Martelella endophytica: one gene and its partner. The protein of the gene in region 2 interacts with the protein of the main gene of each other region in a pairwise test. Links are inferred from orthologs where the notes say so. Each region holds a gene or a part of one and is shown on either strand. Other genes may lie near its edges.

What was found.
Region 1: the proteins of TM49_RS18270 (region 2) and TM49_RS10715 interact in binary tests that used the Escherichia coli proteins (3 or more experiments, as listed by UniProt). The link is inferred for Martelella endophytica from one-to-one orthologs.

Annotation. Positions count from the first base shown.
Region 1 is NZ_CP010803.1:2,366,306-2,376,888, reverse strand. Bases 197-3,033 are described here. They hold TM49_RS10715 (biosynthetic peptidoglycan transglycosylase), read right to left. Parts: upstream 2,060-3,033; coding sequence 1,334-2,059; downstream 197-1,333. Other genes in these bases: TM49_RS10710 (polyprenyl synthetase family protein), read left to right, coding at 2,194-3,033; TM49_RS10720 (glutathione S-transferase family protein), read right to left, coding at 609-1,256; rpmF (50S ribosomal protein L32), read right to left, coding at 270-455. Also shown: TM49_RS10730 (GNAT family N-acetyltransferase), read right to left, coding at 1-167; more of TM49_RS10710, read left to right, coding at 3,034-3,102; TM49_RS10705 (glycerophosphodiester phosphodiesterase), read left to right, coding at 3,106-3,939; ppx (exopolyphosphatase), read right to left, coding at 3,952-5,472; TM49_RS10695 (RNA degradosome polyphosphate kinase), read right to left, coding at 5,484-7,640; DnaA regulatory inactivator HdaA, read right to left, coding at 7,837-8,529; TM49_RS10685 (AI-2E family transporter), read right to left, coding at 8,526-9,653; purM (phosphoribosylformylglycinamidine cyclo-ligase), read left to right, coding at 9,902-10,583. UniProt on the Escherichia coli protein: Peptidoglycan polymerase that catalyzes glycan chain elongation from lipid-linked precursors. May play a role in peptidoglycan assembly during cell division in collaboration with other cell division proteins.
Region 2 is NZ_CP010803.1:3,959,115-3,963,969, forward strand. What follows is about bases 1,892-4,855. They hold TM49_RS18270 (peptidoglycan D,D-transpeptidase FtsI family protein), read right to left. Parts: upstream 4,262-4,855; coding sequence 2,522-4,261; downstream 1,892-2,521. Other genes in these bases: TM49_RS18265 (UDP-N-acetylmuramoyl-L-alanyl-D-glutamate--2,6-diaminopimelate ligase), read right to left, coding at 1,892-2,475; ftsL (cell division protein FtsL), read right to left, coding at 4,258-4,635; rsmH (16S rRNA (cytosine(1402)-N(4))-methyltransferase RsmH), read right to left, coding at 4,638-4,855. In the rest of the region: TM49_RS18260 (UDP-N-acetylmuramoyl-tripeptide--D-alanyl-D-alanine ligase), read right to left, coding at 1-1,015; more of TM49_RS18265, read right to left, coding at 1,012-1,891. UniProt on the Escherichia coli protein: Essential cell division protein that catalyzes cross-linking of the peptidoglycan cell wall at the division septum. Required for localization of FtsN.

The DNA of each region.
Region 1 (10,583 bases), 1.6 Mb from region 2 along the record:
GGGAAATACTGCAACAGCGCGTTGACGGCCGCCGGCTCCCTCCCGAGCGCCTGCCAGAGGCCCGCCCCGTGATCATGGACGTCGTAGGGCTCCACCGTGACGCTGATGCCGCGCTGATGCACCGGCTGCGGTCTCAGCCGCGGCGTGAAACGGGAAAGATCTTCCATCGCAGGCACTCCCTCTTCTGCCGTCGTGCGGGCAACAAAAAAGCCGCCTCGAAGGACGGCTTCCTGTCAGTCACACCAACGCATCATGCGTTGTCATCGGCCTCAGGCGTTTTCCTTCGGCGTCAGAACCTGACGACCACGGTACATGCCGGTCTTCAGGTCGATGTGGTGCGGACGGCGCAGTTCGCCGGAATTCTTGTCCTCGACATAAGCCGGAGCCTTCAGGGCATCGGCAGAGCGGCGCATACCGCGCTTGGACGGGGTCGTTTTTCTTTTCGGTACAGCCATCGGACTACTCCACTTAGGGCAAGACCCAGTCGCCGGCGGAAGAAACCACCGCGGACCCGTCTTCCAATTCTTGAAATTTGGCGCGCTTATACAGGTCCTGCAGCCATTTGACCAGTCCCCCGGCCAAATTTTTAGTGGCCGGTGGAAAGAAGCTCAGACCTCGTCTTCGGGCACCACCCAGCTTTCTGCAAGGGCGCCATCCCGCCAGCGCTGGAAGGCCGGTAGACCCTTCATCGCCTTCATGTAGGCAAGGGTCACCGGATTGTCCACCAGTTCGTAGATCTCGAACCGGTTGACGACCGGCGCGTACATCGCATCGGCAGCCGTGAAAGAGCCGAACAGGAAAGGGCCTCCGGAGGCTTCCAGCGCGTCCCGCCAGAGCGATTCGATCCGCCGGACATTGGCCTTCACTGCATCGCTGACCGCAAGCGGGGCCGGATCGCGGCGAAAGTTCATCGGGCAGGCGTTGCGCAGCGCCGTGAAGCCGGCATGCATCTCGGCGGCGGCCACGCGGGCGCTCGCCCGCTCGGCGCGATCCGCCGGCCACAGGCCTGCTTCCGGATAAAGCTCGGCGACATATTCGATGATTGCAAGTGATTCCCACACCCGGAACAGGCCGTGATGCAGCACCGGCACCATGCCGGCAGGCGAGAGTTCGCGAAAGCGCGGATTGCCGGCCGGCATATCGAAGGGAATCAGCACTTCCTTGAAGGGAATGCCGGTCGCCTCCATCGCCAGCCAGGGCCGGAACGACCAGGAGGAGTAGTTCTTGTTACCGATATAAAGCGTCAGATCGCTCATGCCTCTTGTCCCTCGCGGTTGAAAGCAGGCGCAGTTAAGCGCAACGCCGCCTGCCCGGCCAATGAAATCGGCGAATGTCAGTCATAAAGGCAGGTGATGTAGGAGCCCGAACGCGCGGCGAGCCGCTCGACGCGATCGGCCAACTGGTTCATGTGGGCGCTCGGCGCTGCGGCCTGCCGCCCTTCCGGATTTGGCAGCGACACCGCCAGGAGCGCTGCCTGCCGCCTGGAAAGCTCTGACGCCGAAACGCCGAACTGCTCCCGAGCCGCCGCCTCGATGCCGAAGGTTTCCGGCCCCCACTGCGCGATGTTGAGATAAATCTCCATCGTCCGCTTTTTCGGCCAGACGACATCGGCGGCGATTGCCAGCGGCAATTCCAGGAACTTGCGGATATAGGAGCGGTCGCCCCAGAGATAGAGGTTCTTCACCGTCTGCATCGGAATGGTGCTCGCGCCGCGCGCCTTTTCGCCGGCAAGCGCATCCTGGATGACGGCCTGATATTCGCGCCAGTCGACGCCGTGGTGATTGCAGAACTGACCGTCCTCCGACATCATCACCGACTGGACCAGCACCGGCGCAATGTCATCGAAGGCCACCCACTGCCGGTCGTAGCCACTGAAAAGCTTGCCCAGCATCAGCGTCGAGACCGGATGAACGAAGGAAGGCCGATAGAGTGGCAGCAGCAGGTAGGGCAGCAGCACGAAAGCGGCGATGACGATCAGGCCATAGCGGACAATCCGCCGGAACAGGCCTCGCCTTGGCTCCGCGTCCTCATCGAAATCCAGCGTCTCGTCGTCGGCCATACGGCACGCGCCCTTCTTGAAACCACATCCTCCATAGCCCGAAAAGCAACAGCTTGGAAAGCCGGACACGACAATTGCCGGAACGTCGCTTGAAGCCGCTTGAATGCTGCCGGCCGGCATGCCAAGAGAAGCGCATGACCGCCCAATCCTTTGCCGACCGCCTCTCCCATGCCCGCGCCTTGACCGAAGCCTGCCTCGATGGCCTGCTCGGCCCCGAACCGCTTGCAGGCGAATGCGAACGGCCGGAAACCCTGCTTTCGGCCATGCGCCATGGCGTGCTGAACGGCGGCAAGCGCTTCCGCCCTTTCCTGGTTCTCGAAAGCACCCGGCTTTTTGCGGGCCCCGAAGATGCGGCGCTGCGCGTCGCCGCCGCGCTCGAATGCATCCACTGCTATTCGCTTGTCCACGACGACCTGCCGGCCATGGACGACGACGACCTGCGTCGCGGCCGGCCGACCGTGCACAAGGCCTATGACGAGGCGAGCGCCATTCTCGCCGGCGACAGCCTGCTGACGCTCGCCTTCGACATCATCGCCGACGATGCCACCGAACTCGACGCGAAGGCGCGACTGATGCTGATCTCGGCGCTGTCGCGGGCAGCCGGTATCGGCGGCATGGCGGGCGGCCAGGCACTCGACCTGCAGGCGGAGAAGATTGCGCCGAACGAAGCGGGTATCGTTACACTGCAGGCGATGAAGACCGGAGCGCTGATCCGCTTTGCGGCGGAGGCCGGCGCCATCATTTCCGGCGCCAGCGACGACAACCGCGCCCGGCTTTCGCAGTTCGGCACCGTCGTCGGCCTTGCCTTCCAGCTCGCAGACGACCTGCTCGACCTCACTGCCGATGCCGCCACCATGGGCAAGGCCACCGGCAAGGATGTCGGGCGCGGCAAGGGTACGCTGGTGTCACTGCACGGTCCGCAATGGGCCGAGGCCCGGCTTGGCCAGCTCGTGGCCGAGGCTGAAGCCCTGCTTTCCCCTTTCGGCGACAAGGCCGAAATCCTCGTCGAAGCCGCCCTCTTCGTCGCCACACGCGAGAACTGACCCATGACACCGCCCGTCGCCATCGTCCGAAACGGTCACCGCACGCTGCTCAAATGGCATCGCGGCAAGCGCCATCCGGGCGATACGCCGTTTACGGCGCGACGGATTGCCGAGGGCATGGCCGCTGGCGCCAGCATCGAGATCGACCTTCAGATCACCGGCGACGGCAATCTCGCCGTGCTGCATGATGAATTGCTGGAGCAGTCGACGACCGGCAGCGGACCGGTGGCCGAGGCGATGGCCGACGCCTTGAAAAGGGCCTGCCTGCTGGATGTCCACGGCAATGACAGCGGCGAGCCGGTGATGCTTCTTGAAGACCTCGCGCGCATCGTCGCCGACACGGAGCCCGCCGCAGGTGCGCTGCTGCAGCTCGACTTCAAGGACGAGCTCGCCGCCTTCCATCCGAACACGGCGACGCTTTTTGCCGAAACCATCGCACCGGTCTCCCGGCACATGATCCTGTCGGGCGGCGATGCCAAGGCCGTGCGCCATCTGGCGCGGCTCGTGCCGGACCTTGCGGTCGGCTACGATCCCTGTCTTGACGGCGCAATGGAAACGGCGATGGAAAGCGGCGATTTCGAGAGCTTCACCGCCCGGGCGCTGAAGATCGCGCCCTGGGCCAGCATGTTCTACCTGCACATTGCCATCGTGCTGACGGCAGCCGATTCCGGCTGTGACATGATCGGCGCCTTCCACAAGGCGGGCAAGACGGTCGACGTATGGACCCTGAGGGACAGCAGTCCAAAAGCCGTCGGCTGGGCCGAGCGGCTCTTGACGCTTTCCGCCGACCAGATCACCACCGATGACGCCGACGGCCTTTTTGCCGCGCTTGCCTGAGGCTTTCCGCGGTCAGACCCGCGCGATCGCCAGCGTCTTGCCGGTCAGCTTGGCAAGCTGATCCAGACGCCCCTCGACCCGCTCGCCGATGAAGTCGCCATACATTTCCGGCACGACGAGCTCCAGGTCGACGCCCTTCTCCTGGCTCGGCAGGAAATCGAGCGCACCGACGACGCCGGGCATCGAAGCCGAGAACAGGTAGGCGACCCGCAACAGGCCGCCGAGCAGCTTGGCCCGTTCCAGAACCTCCGGCGTGGCGATCGAGCCAAGGCCGTCGGTATGGTGGTCGTCGCGAAGTCCCTCGAAACGATAATAGTTGGAGAGCGCGATAAAGACGCGACCCGGATGGGTGATGCCGATCAGCGACGAATGGGCGATGACGTTCAGCGACTGCGAGCCGCGGAAATCGGGATGCGCCCGCCAGCTGATATCGGCCAGAAGGCAGGCGGCCTGTCGGTAGCGCGCCTCTTCCGGGGTTTCCTCCACGCCGAAACGGCGCATCATCAGCCCGGTCCAATTGGCAATCTCGTTTGCATGCTTGGGCGAACGGGCCCTGAGAATGGCGAGTTGCTGCGAGGCGACGAGCAGCGCATCCTGCTGCTGGTCTTCCGTCGAGAGCAGCGAATAGAGCAAGCCCTCGCGCACGCCCTGCGCCGAAAAGCAGATCGACTTCGGCTGCATGATGCTCAACACCTCGCGCATGGCGATCGCGCCATAGGGGAGAAGCATGCGGCGGTTCTTGGAGATCGCCTGCCAGGCCGGGTCCTTCTGTTCCTCGTCCTCGCCGATCTTGTCGAGAAAGGCCATCATGTCCTGAAAGCCGATCTCGTAGCCCTGCATCATGGTCAGCGGATAGTTGTTGAACTCCATGTGCAGGCGGGCGATGTTTCGCCACGTGCCGCCGACCGCATAGAAGGTCCGGTCCCTGCCCTTTTCGAGAAAGGCGACCTTCTTGACCTGCTTCTTGACGAAATTGCGGGCCTTGGCGAGCGAGCCTTCGGAGAGTTCCGACAGGCGGATACCGCCGAGCGGCAGCGTGATGCCGTCGCCATAGGTCTTGTCCTTGATGTCGATGAGTTCGAGCGAACCGCCGCCAAGGTCGCCGGCAATGCCATCCGGCTCGAAGAAGCCGCTGATGACGCCATAGGCGGAATAGCGGGCCTCTTCCTTGCCGGTCAAAACCCGCACCTCGGTTCCGAGGATTTCGGTCGCCGCATCGATGAAGGCGGGGCCATTGGCGGCTTCGCGGGCGGCAGCCGTCGCCAGCACGTGCATCGTGCCGGCGCGAGCCTGAACGGAGAGCGCCTTGAAGCGCTTCAGCGCCTGAAGCGCACGCTCCACGCCCTCCTCGTTCATCTTGCCGGTCGCAGCAATGCCGCGTCCCAGCCCGCAGAGGACCTTTTCGTTGAAGAGCACGGTCGGCGCACGCGACAGGCCCTCATAGATGACGATACGAACCGAGTTCGACCCGATATCGACCACGGAGACAGGGGAAATTCCCGGAAGACGCCCCTGCGCTTCTGATTCGACCATGTATTCCCGGCTTATTTATTGCGACCCGAAAGCAGGCCGGCGATGAGCTTCGGCGCACTTGACTTCAGGGCTTCACCGCGGCCGGAAAGGCTCGGATTGGTCATGAAATACTCCTGCGCGTTGAACGGTTCCTCGCCCTCGCGCGGCTCCACCCGGCGCGAGGTTCCGTCGGGCAGTATCTCGTAGCTCTGCTGGTTGTCAATGATATTGCCCAGCATGATCTGGGAAAGAACCTGCTCGTGCACAGTCGGATTGGTCAACGGCACGATGGTTTCGACGCGTCGGTCGAGGTTGCGCGGCATCAGGTCGGCAGAGCCGAGATAGACATGCGCGTTCTCCGAAGGCAGGCCGTGACCGTTGCCGAAGCAGTAGATGCGGGAGTGTTCCAGGAACCGCCCGACGATCGACTTCACCCGGATGTTTTCCGAAAGCCCCGGCACCTGCGGGCGCAGGCAGCAGATGCCGCGCACGACGAGTTCGATCTGCACGCCCTCGCGGCTGGCGCGATAAAGCGCATCGATGATCTTCGGATCGACCAGCGAATTCATCTTCATCCAGATCGCGCCGGGCAGACCGTTCCGCACATGCTCGATCTCCTCCTCGATATGCTGGAGGATGCGCGGACGCATGGTCTTCGGCGAGACGGCGAGGCGCATGTTCTCCTCGAGCTCGCCATAGCCGGTGATGAAGTTGAACACTTCCGCCACGTCATGGCCGATCTTCGGATCGCAGGTGAAATAGGAAAGGTCGGTATAGATCTTGGCGGTGATCGGGTGATAATTGCCCGTGCCGATATGGCAGTAGGTCCTGAGATTGCCGTCCTCGCGACGCACCACCATGGAAAGCTTCGAGTGGGTCTTGAGTTCGATGAAGCCGAAGACAACCTGCACGCCGGCGCGCTCGAGGTCGCGCGCCCAGCGGATATTGGCTTCCTCGTCGAACCGCGCCTTCAGCTCCACCAGCGCCGTCACCGACTTGCCGGACTCGGCCGCATCGATCAAAGCGCGCACGATCGGGCTGTCGTTGGAGGTGCGGTAGAGCGTCTGCTTGATCGCCAGCACATTCGGGTCGCGCGCCGCCTGGATCAGGAACTGGACGACGACATCGAAGGATTCGTAAGGATGGTGGACCACGAAATCCTTCTCGCGGATCGCGGCAAAACTGTCGCCAACATGCTCGCGCACGCGCTCGGGAAAGCGCGGGTTGAAGGAGCGGAACAGCAGATCCGGCCGCGGCGCCTTGGTGATTTCCGAAAGCGTATTGAGAGCGAGCAGGCCCGGCAGAACAGCCACCCGGTCTTCCGGAACGCCAAGCTCGCGGATGACGAAATGGCGCAGCGAGGCCGGCATTTCGCTGTCGGTCTCGATCCGGATCACCGAGCCACGGCGGCGGCGCTTCAGCGCGCTTTCGAAGTAGCGCACCAGATCCTCGGCTTCTTCCTCGAGCTCGATATCGCTGTCGCGGATGAGGCGGAAGGTACCGTATCCCTGAACTTCATAGCCCGGATAGAGACGGTGGATGAACATGCCGATCACGTCTTCCATCGTCATGTAGCGGATCGTGCCTTCGGCATCCGGCATGCGGACGAAACGGTTGAGCGAGGGCGGCATGCGCAAAAGCGCATTCATCGGCTCGCGGCCATGGCGGCTGACAAGCTGCAGGCCCATGGAGAAGCCGAGATTGGGAATAAAGGGAAAGGGATGCGCCGGGTCGATCGACAACGGCGTCAGCACCGGGAAAATGCCCTGCTCGAACTCATGGGTGAGCCAGGCGCGATCCTCGTCGGTGATGACCGAGGGGCGGACGATCAGGATGCCTTCGTTTGCGAGATACTGCTGCAGCACGGCAAGTGCCGCCTGCTGCTCCATCTGCAGGTTGTCGATTTCGCGCAGGATTTCGGAAAGCTGCTCGGCGGGCGTCTTGCCATCGGCGGAAAGCATGCTGACGCCCTGGCGCACCTGGCCCTCGAGACCGGCAACGCGCACCATGAAGAACTCGTCGAGATTCGCCGCCGAAATCGACAGGAAGCGAACACGCTCCAGAAGCGGATGCACCGGATTGAGGGTCTCCTCCAGCACCCGACGATTGAACTGCAGCCAGGAAAACTCGCGGTTGATGAACCGCTGCGGACTGTTGATGATGTCGTCCTCTCCGGCAGGCTCGCTCATCGACAGTGCATCCGAAGACAGATTTTCCATAAGCAGTCTTTCCCTCTCGCGACCTGTTGCACGTTCTCCGACATCAGCCGGAGACCCTCCGTCCGACTATCCCAGTTTGGCAACGAAACTATGACATTGCACGAAGAATCGCGCAGATCGAGGCCGCTTTCAAGTGATGCAGGCGGGACTTTGATTACACGCCGGTTCAACCGGCCTCGCGCTCCGCGAGCACCTCGGCCGCAAGGGCGCGGGTGATCCGCCGTCCGCGCGCAAGGGCGCGCTTGTCCATGGCATCAACGATGCCGCCGGCGGCATCGAGCGAACGATCCATGCGGGTGATGATGTAATTCACCACGCGCTCATCAACCTCGAGCTGGCGGTCGGAGAAAAGCTTCACGATGATCTGGCGGAGCAGCAGGTCATCCGGCGCACCGATCTCGACAACCGTTGCGGCGGCAAGGCGGGAGCGCAGGTCCGGCAATGCGACATGCCAGAGCGCCGGCAGCGAACGCGCCGTGATCAGCAGGCTACCCCGATGCTGGCGCACGGCGTTGATCAGGTGGAAGAGCTCGGTCTCGTCGAAGGGATGGCGATCAGCGTCCTCGAACAGGAAGACGCGGCCTTCCGGCTCGGCGCCCCGACCGGCCCGAATATCGGTAGTGAAGTCCCGCGCCCCGCTCGCCGCCCGCCAGACATTGCCGAGGTGGCTTTTGCCCGAGCCCGGCGGACCGACAAGCACCACGACCGGCGCGCGCCAGTCCGGCCAGCGGTCGATAAGGTCGACGGCCGGCAGGATCGCGGGGGAGACAAGCAGGTCTTCACGGCCAGTCGCCTCGCCATAGGCAAGCTCCAATGGCAGTTGTTCGCCCTGCTTCCTTGTCAGCGCCTGGCCCGTCAATCGAGTTTCTCCGCAAGCCGGGTCTGTTCCTCGACGTGTTCTTCTGTGCCATCCCAGTAGAGATCGCTCGTCAGGTAGCGGTCGATGGCGAAGCGCACCAGCACGCCCACCGCCGCCGAAACCGGCACGGCAACCAGCAGCCCGACGAAGCCGAACAGCACGCCGAAGGCAAACAGGGCAAACATCAGCCACACCGGATGCAGCCGGACACTGCCACCGACAAGCTTCGGCTGCAGCACGTTGCCCTCGAGGAACTGGCCGAACAGGTAGATGCCGAAGACCAGCGCGATCATCCAGTAGTCCGGCCAGAACTGGAACATCGCCACGCCCATGGAAAGCAGCAGGCCGGAGGTCGAGCCGAGATAGGGAATGAAGGAGACGAAGCCGGCGAAGAGGCCGATGAGGGCACCGAAATTCAGCCCGGCCAGGCTGAGCGTCACCGCATAATAAATGCCGAGGATGAGGCAGAGCGAGCCCTGGCCGCGCACGAAGCCGGAGATCACGTGGTTGATCTCGCGGGCCAGGTAGCGAACATCATCCACCTGAGCACGCGGCACCCACTGGTCGACCTTGGTGATCATCCTGTCCCAGTCGAGCAGGAGATAGAAGGCGATCACCGGCGCCAGTACGACAAAGGAGACGACGTTGACGACAGCCATCGACGAGCTCCAGATGCTGCCGAACAGCGTGCCCGCGATCGAGGCGCCGCTCGAAAGCATCTTGCCGATGTTTTCGCTCAGGTCGGTGAGCTGGCTGTTGCCCCAGTCGACGAGCTTGGAAAGCTGGGTCGACTGGATATAGTGCTCGAGCTGGGTCATGTAGGTCGGAAATTGCTGGGCGACCTCATAGGCCTGCGATACCAGCAGCGGGATGATCAGCAGCAGAACGGCGATCACCGCCAGAAGGAAGACGAGCATGATCGTGGTCGTTGCCCACAGCCGGTTGAAGCCGAACTTTTCCAGCCGGTCGGCGACCGGGTCGAGAAAGTAGGCGAGCGCCATGCCGGCGACAAAGGGCAGCAGGATCGACCGGAAGACATAGAGGAAGAGTGCGACGAACAGGATGAAAAGCAGCCAGAAAATGGCCTGCTTCCTGAGCCTCGCGTGGCTGATGCGTGCCGCCATGTTCCTTGTCTCCCGTCAATGGCCAAGCTCCGGCCCGCCTTCACCCGTTTGTTGGGCATATGGCGGGACCCGTCAAGTGCGAAGAACCGGCGCCATGCCGCCCTCCCCGTTTTCCACTGGCAGCAAGCTCGCCGTTTTGCGCCGCAGCGCTTGTTGTCGATATTGCCGGGCCAAAGGGCCTTCGCCCTTGCATCGCGCCAAAACCCATGCAATGCCGACGCTTGACTTTATTCATGAGGAACAGGCCCGTGAACGAGACGAAGAGAAACGGATTGTCCTATCGCGATGCCGGCGTCGACATCGATGCGGGCAACCTGCTGGTCGAAAAAATCAAGCCGGCCGTGAAGTCGACCCGCCGCCCCGGCGCCGACAGCGAGCTTGGCGGATTTGGCGGCCTCTTCGACCTGAAGGCTGCGGGCTTCACCGATCCGGTTCTCGTCGCCGCCAATGACGGCGTCGGCACCAAGCTGAAGATCGCGATCGAGGCCGGCAAGCACGACACGGTCGGTATCGACCTCGTCGCCATGTGCGTCAACGACCTCGTCGTCCAGGGCGCCGAGCCGTTGTTCTTTCTCGATTATTTCGCCACCGGCGCGCTCGATCCCGACGAGGGTGCCACCATCGTCGAGGGCATCGCCGAGGGCTGCCGCCAGGCCGGCTGCGCGCTGATCGGCGGCGAGACCGCCGAGATGCCGGGCATGTATTCGAAGGGCGACTACGACCTTGCGGGCTTTGCCGTGGGTGCTGCCGAACGCGGCCAGCTGCTGCCCGCCGAAGACCTCGCCGAGGGCGACGTGATTTTCGGCCTTGCCTCCTCCGGCGTCCATTCCAACGGTTTCTCGCTGGTGCGCCGCGTCGCCGAACTTGCCGGGCTCGGCTGGCAGGCGGCTGCGCCCTTCGCCCCGGGCAAGACGCTCGGCGAAGCGCTGC
Region 2 (4,855 bases):
TGAAGCTGCCACCGCCGATCTTGAGGCGGTGTCGACGGCCCCTGCCCTTGAGCTGACCGGCGGCTGTAAGCGCGGGAATGGCCGCCTCGACGCTGCCGCCGGCATAAGCGATCGCCGCCAACGCCGCGAGCGCGTTTTCGGCCATGTGCTGGCCCGGCAGCCCGATCTCGAAGGTCACCGGCTCATCGGCGGCAAGCAGCGCCTGGATATGACCGCGATCGCCGACGGTGCGGTAATCGAGCAGCTTGAAGTCGGCCTTCGAATGCTCGCCGAACGAGACGATCTCCGCGCCAAAGCGGCGAGCGATATGGGCGAGCGCCTCGTATTCGTCGATATCGCGGTTGAGCACGGCAAAGCCGGCCGGCTCCAGCCCCTCGAAGATTTCCGCCTTCGCAGCAGCGATTTCCCTGAGACTTGCGAAGTTGCCCATATGTGCGGGCGCGATCGTCGTGATCACGGCGACATGCGGCCGGACGAGCTCCGTCAGCGGGCGGATCTCGCCGGCATGGTTCATGCCGATCTCGAACACGCCGAACTCTGCATCCGCCGGCATACGCGCCAGCGTCAACGGCACGCCCCAGTGATTGTTGAACGAGGCGACGGCGGCGTGGACCTTGCCGGAGGTGGCGAGCCCTGCCGCAATCATCTCCTTGGTGCTGGTCTTGCCGACCGAGCCGGTGACGGCGACGATGCGCGCCTCCGACCGTGTGCGCGAGGCAGCGGCCAGCATCACCATCGCCTCGAGAACGTCGTCGACGACGATCATCGGGCAGGTCAGGCGGCCGAGCGCCGGCAGCTTCGCCTCGGAGACCACCAGCAGCGACGCGCCGTTGGCGGCGGCAAGACCCGCGAAGGAATGGCCGTCGACGCGGTCACCCTTGATGGCGAAAAAGGCCTCGCCCGGCACCACGGTACGGCTATCGATGGAAATTCCGCTGACACCTTCCGGCAGTTCGCCCACCGGACGCCCTTCCATGGCCTCGACCATATCGGCTGATGTCCATAGCAAACTCACGATTGAATGCCCTCCAATGCTTTTCTGACTTCGGCAAGGTCGGAGAATGGTCGGGTGACGCCGGCGGCGGTCTGCCCCTCCTCATGTCCCTTGCCAGCAACGATCAGTGTATCGCCCTGCCTCAGCAATGCCACGGCATGGGCAATCGCCTCGGCCCGGTCACCGATTTCGGTGGCACCGGGCGCTGCGGCGAGAATTTCGCCGCGGATCTCGGCCGGAACCTCCGAGCGCGGATTGTCGTCGGTGACGATGACGACATCGGCAAGCCGCGTCGCGATCTCGCCCATGATCGGCCGCTTGCCGCGATCGCGATCGCCGCCGCAACCAAAGACGACGACAACCTTGCCGGTGGTGAACGGGCGGACCGCCGTCAGCACCTTTTCGAGCGCATCGGGCTTGTGGGCGTAATCGATATAGGCGAGCGCACCATTGGCGGCTTTGCCGGCGAGTTCGAGACGGCCGGCCGCGCCCTCGATCTTCTCCAGCGCGGCAAGCGCGGTCCTGGCGGTCACGCCGGTCGCAATCGCAAGGCCTGCGGCAACGAGGGCGTTGGAAATCTGGAATTCGCCGGCTAGCGGCAGCCGCACTTCGTATATCTCGCCATCGTGCAGGATTTCGGCGAACTGGCTGTCGCGCTTCTGCTCCACCCGCTTCAGGCACAGGAAACTGCCGCTGCGGCCGACCGTCATAACCCGGTGGCCGGCATCGCGGGCGGCCACTTCGGCACGCGCGGACCAGGCATCATCGGCGTTGATGACGGCGGGAGAGCCCTTGGGCAGCACCCGGTCGAAAAGGTGCATCTTGGCGCCGAAATATTCCTCGATGGTCGCGTGATAGTCCATGTGATCGCGACCAAGATTAGTGAAGCCGGCGGCGGCGAGCCGGACGCCATCGAGGCGATACTGATCGAGGCCGTGGCTCGAGGCCTCCATCGCCGCATGGGTCACTCCGTCATGGGCGAGTTCGGCGAGCAGGCCGTGCAGCATGACCGGGTCCGGCGTCGTCAGCGAGCCGTATTCCTTGCGGCCAGGCGCGATTACGCCGGTGGTGCCGATCATCGCGGCGGCAAGGCCGGCATGGGCCCAGATCTGGCGGGTGAAGGACGCGACCGAGGTCTTGCCAGCGGTGCCCGTGACGGCAACCATCGTTTCCGGCTGGGCGCCGTAGAAGCGGGATGCGACCACCGACAGGAAGCGCCGCGGATTGCTGACCTGCAGCACGGGGATCCGCGCGCCCTCATGTGCCGCGGCGCTGACGGCGACGGCCGCGCCTCTTTCGGCGGCATCATCGATGAAGCCGGCGCCGTCGGCTTTGCTGCCGGCAATCGCCACGAAGAGCGCTCCGGGACCGGCCTTGCGGCTGTCGGCAGTGACGGCGGCAATGTCGAGCGCGCCGGCGCGGCCGGAAAGCGCCGCGTTCAATTCTGGAAAAGCCGTACCGGCGAGAGCGCTCAATTTCATCGTGTCAGTCTCTCTTCCTCACCCGGCGAGGCCGGGTGGCGTTGTCTCAGTAGGCGGCCAGGAGTGCGTCCCCTTCCGCGCCGAAATCGGGATCGACGCCGAGGATGGGGGCGCAGCGACGGATGATCTCGCCAGCCATGGGCCCGGCATTCCATGCCGCCGTGCGGCCCGGAACGCCTTCCACCTTCTTCGCGTCATCGATGGTCACGAGCACGACATATTGCGGATCGTCCATCGGAAATGCGGCGAGAAATGCGTTGAAATTGCGATCCTTCGAATATTTGCCATCGATGATCTTCTCCGACGTGCCGGTCTTGGCGCCGATCCTGTAGCCCGGCACCTGCCCGTTGCGGCCGGAGCCGTCGGTTCCGTTGAGGCGAAGAAGATAACGCATCTTGTCGCTGGTGTCCTTCGAGATCACCTGCTTGGCAACCTGATCAGCCTCAGCCTCCGTGCGCGGCAGGAAGGTCGGCGTCAGCAGCTTGCCGCCGTTGACCAGTGCGGCCGCGGCCGCGGCCGTCTGCAGCGAGGTCGTGGTCACGCCCTGGCCGAAGGAAACGGTGGCGGAGAACACGCCGCCCCACTTCTGCGGACGCTGCGGTGTGCCTGCGCCGCCGATTTCGGTGTCCATGCGATCGAGCAGGCCGAGCTTTTCGAGGAATTCGCGCTGATAGTCAGGGCCGACGGCGGCGGCAATGCGAGAGGCGCCGATGTTCGACGAATAGGTGAAGACTTCCGGATAGGTGAGAATACGGTTCTGGGCATGGTCGTCTCGGATGCGCGAGCGACCGAAGATCAGCGGTGTCTTGGCGTCGACGAGGCTGTCGAGCGTGAACTTGCCGGATTCAAGCCCCATCGCCAGCGTGAAGGTCTTGAAGGTCGACCCCATCTCGTAGACGCCGGTGATGGCGTCGTTCAGCATCCGCGGATCGGTCGCGGGCGGCGGGTTGTTGGGGTCGAAATCGGGCACGGACGTCAGCGCGACAATCTCGCCTGTGTCGACCTTGAGCACGGTGGCCGTGGCGCCAACCGCCTCGAACTTGTGCAGGCCTTCAACAAGAATATCGCGGACGATGCTTTCGACCCTCAAATCGATCGACGTCGCGAACGGCTTCAGGTTCATCGCGCCGGAAAGGCCAAGGCCCATCAGGCTCGAAATACCGTCGGACTTGTCCATGTAACGCTCGATACCGGAGAGGCCGCGATTGTCGATGTCGACGAGACCGAGAATATGGGCCGCTTCAGGGCCGCCCGGATAGAAGCGGTGAACCTCCGGCCGGAAGCCGACGCCCGGCACGCCAGCGGCGAGGACCTGGCTCTGCTGTTTCGGCGTGATCTGCCGCTTCAGCCACACGAATTCGCCCTTCGAATTGAGCAGACGGTATGCCCGCGCCTCGTCGAGATCAGGGAAGATCGGCTTCAGCGCATCCAGCACGTCATCGGCGCTGGTGATCATCGAAGGGTCGGCATAAAGCGACATCATCCGAACGTCCGTCGCGAGAACCGCGCCGTTGCGATCGACGATGTCGGGGCGGCGGGCGAGCGTCTGCGGCGCCACCGCGTTGGAGACGGTGCCATCCTCCTTCGCCAGCGAATAATGCACCAGCCGTCCGCCGATCACGGCGTAGACGCCGAGGAAGCAGGCGGTGATGATGCCGACGCGGCTGCGCGCCAGGCCGACGCGCTTCTTGGCCGTGCCCTGGAACACATCGGTGACGGCGCCGTCAGTCGGCGGCGTAGCTTCAGGCGCGGATTTGCGGCGAAAACTCGGGATACGTTTCTTCATGGCGTCACCGATCCGGTTATGACGATATCCGTGCCGTCGGGCGCTTCCCCTGCCACCAGCGGCGGCAGGTCTTCCACGGCGGGCGGCGGGGCAATGGGGGGAAGCTGATCGAGCGTTGCGATCTGCTCGGGCTCGGCGGGCTGAAGACCGAGCTCGAGGGAATAGTGAGAGGCAAGGCGGCCGAGACGGGCGGGCTGCGTCAGGAGCGCCTCGTCGGCCTTCAGGAGGTCGATGTTGTTTTCCTCGAGCGCAATCTGATCATCGAGCTTGCGCACCTCGTCGAGCGTCGCTTCGGCCGAGTACTTGATGGTGTAGGTCACCGTGGCGGTCGCCACCATGACGAGAATGAGGATGAGGTCCAGCGGACGCAGCATGGTTATTCGTGACCTCCAAGGCGGGAAATTTCGGCGAGCGCCGGCAGGCCGAAGGCGTCGAGGCCGGTCTCCGGCGCTTCGGCAGACGTGCGTATGGCGGCGCGCAGCTTGGCAGAGCGCGCCCGCGGATTGACGGCGGCCTCGGCTTCGGAGGCGGCGATCATCGCCTTGCCCTTCTGCTCGAAGAGCGCCGGCGCGGGCGCGACCTCCGGCAGGTGGC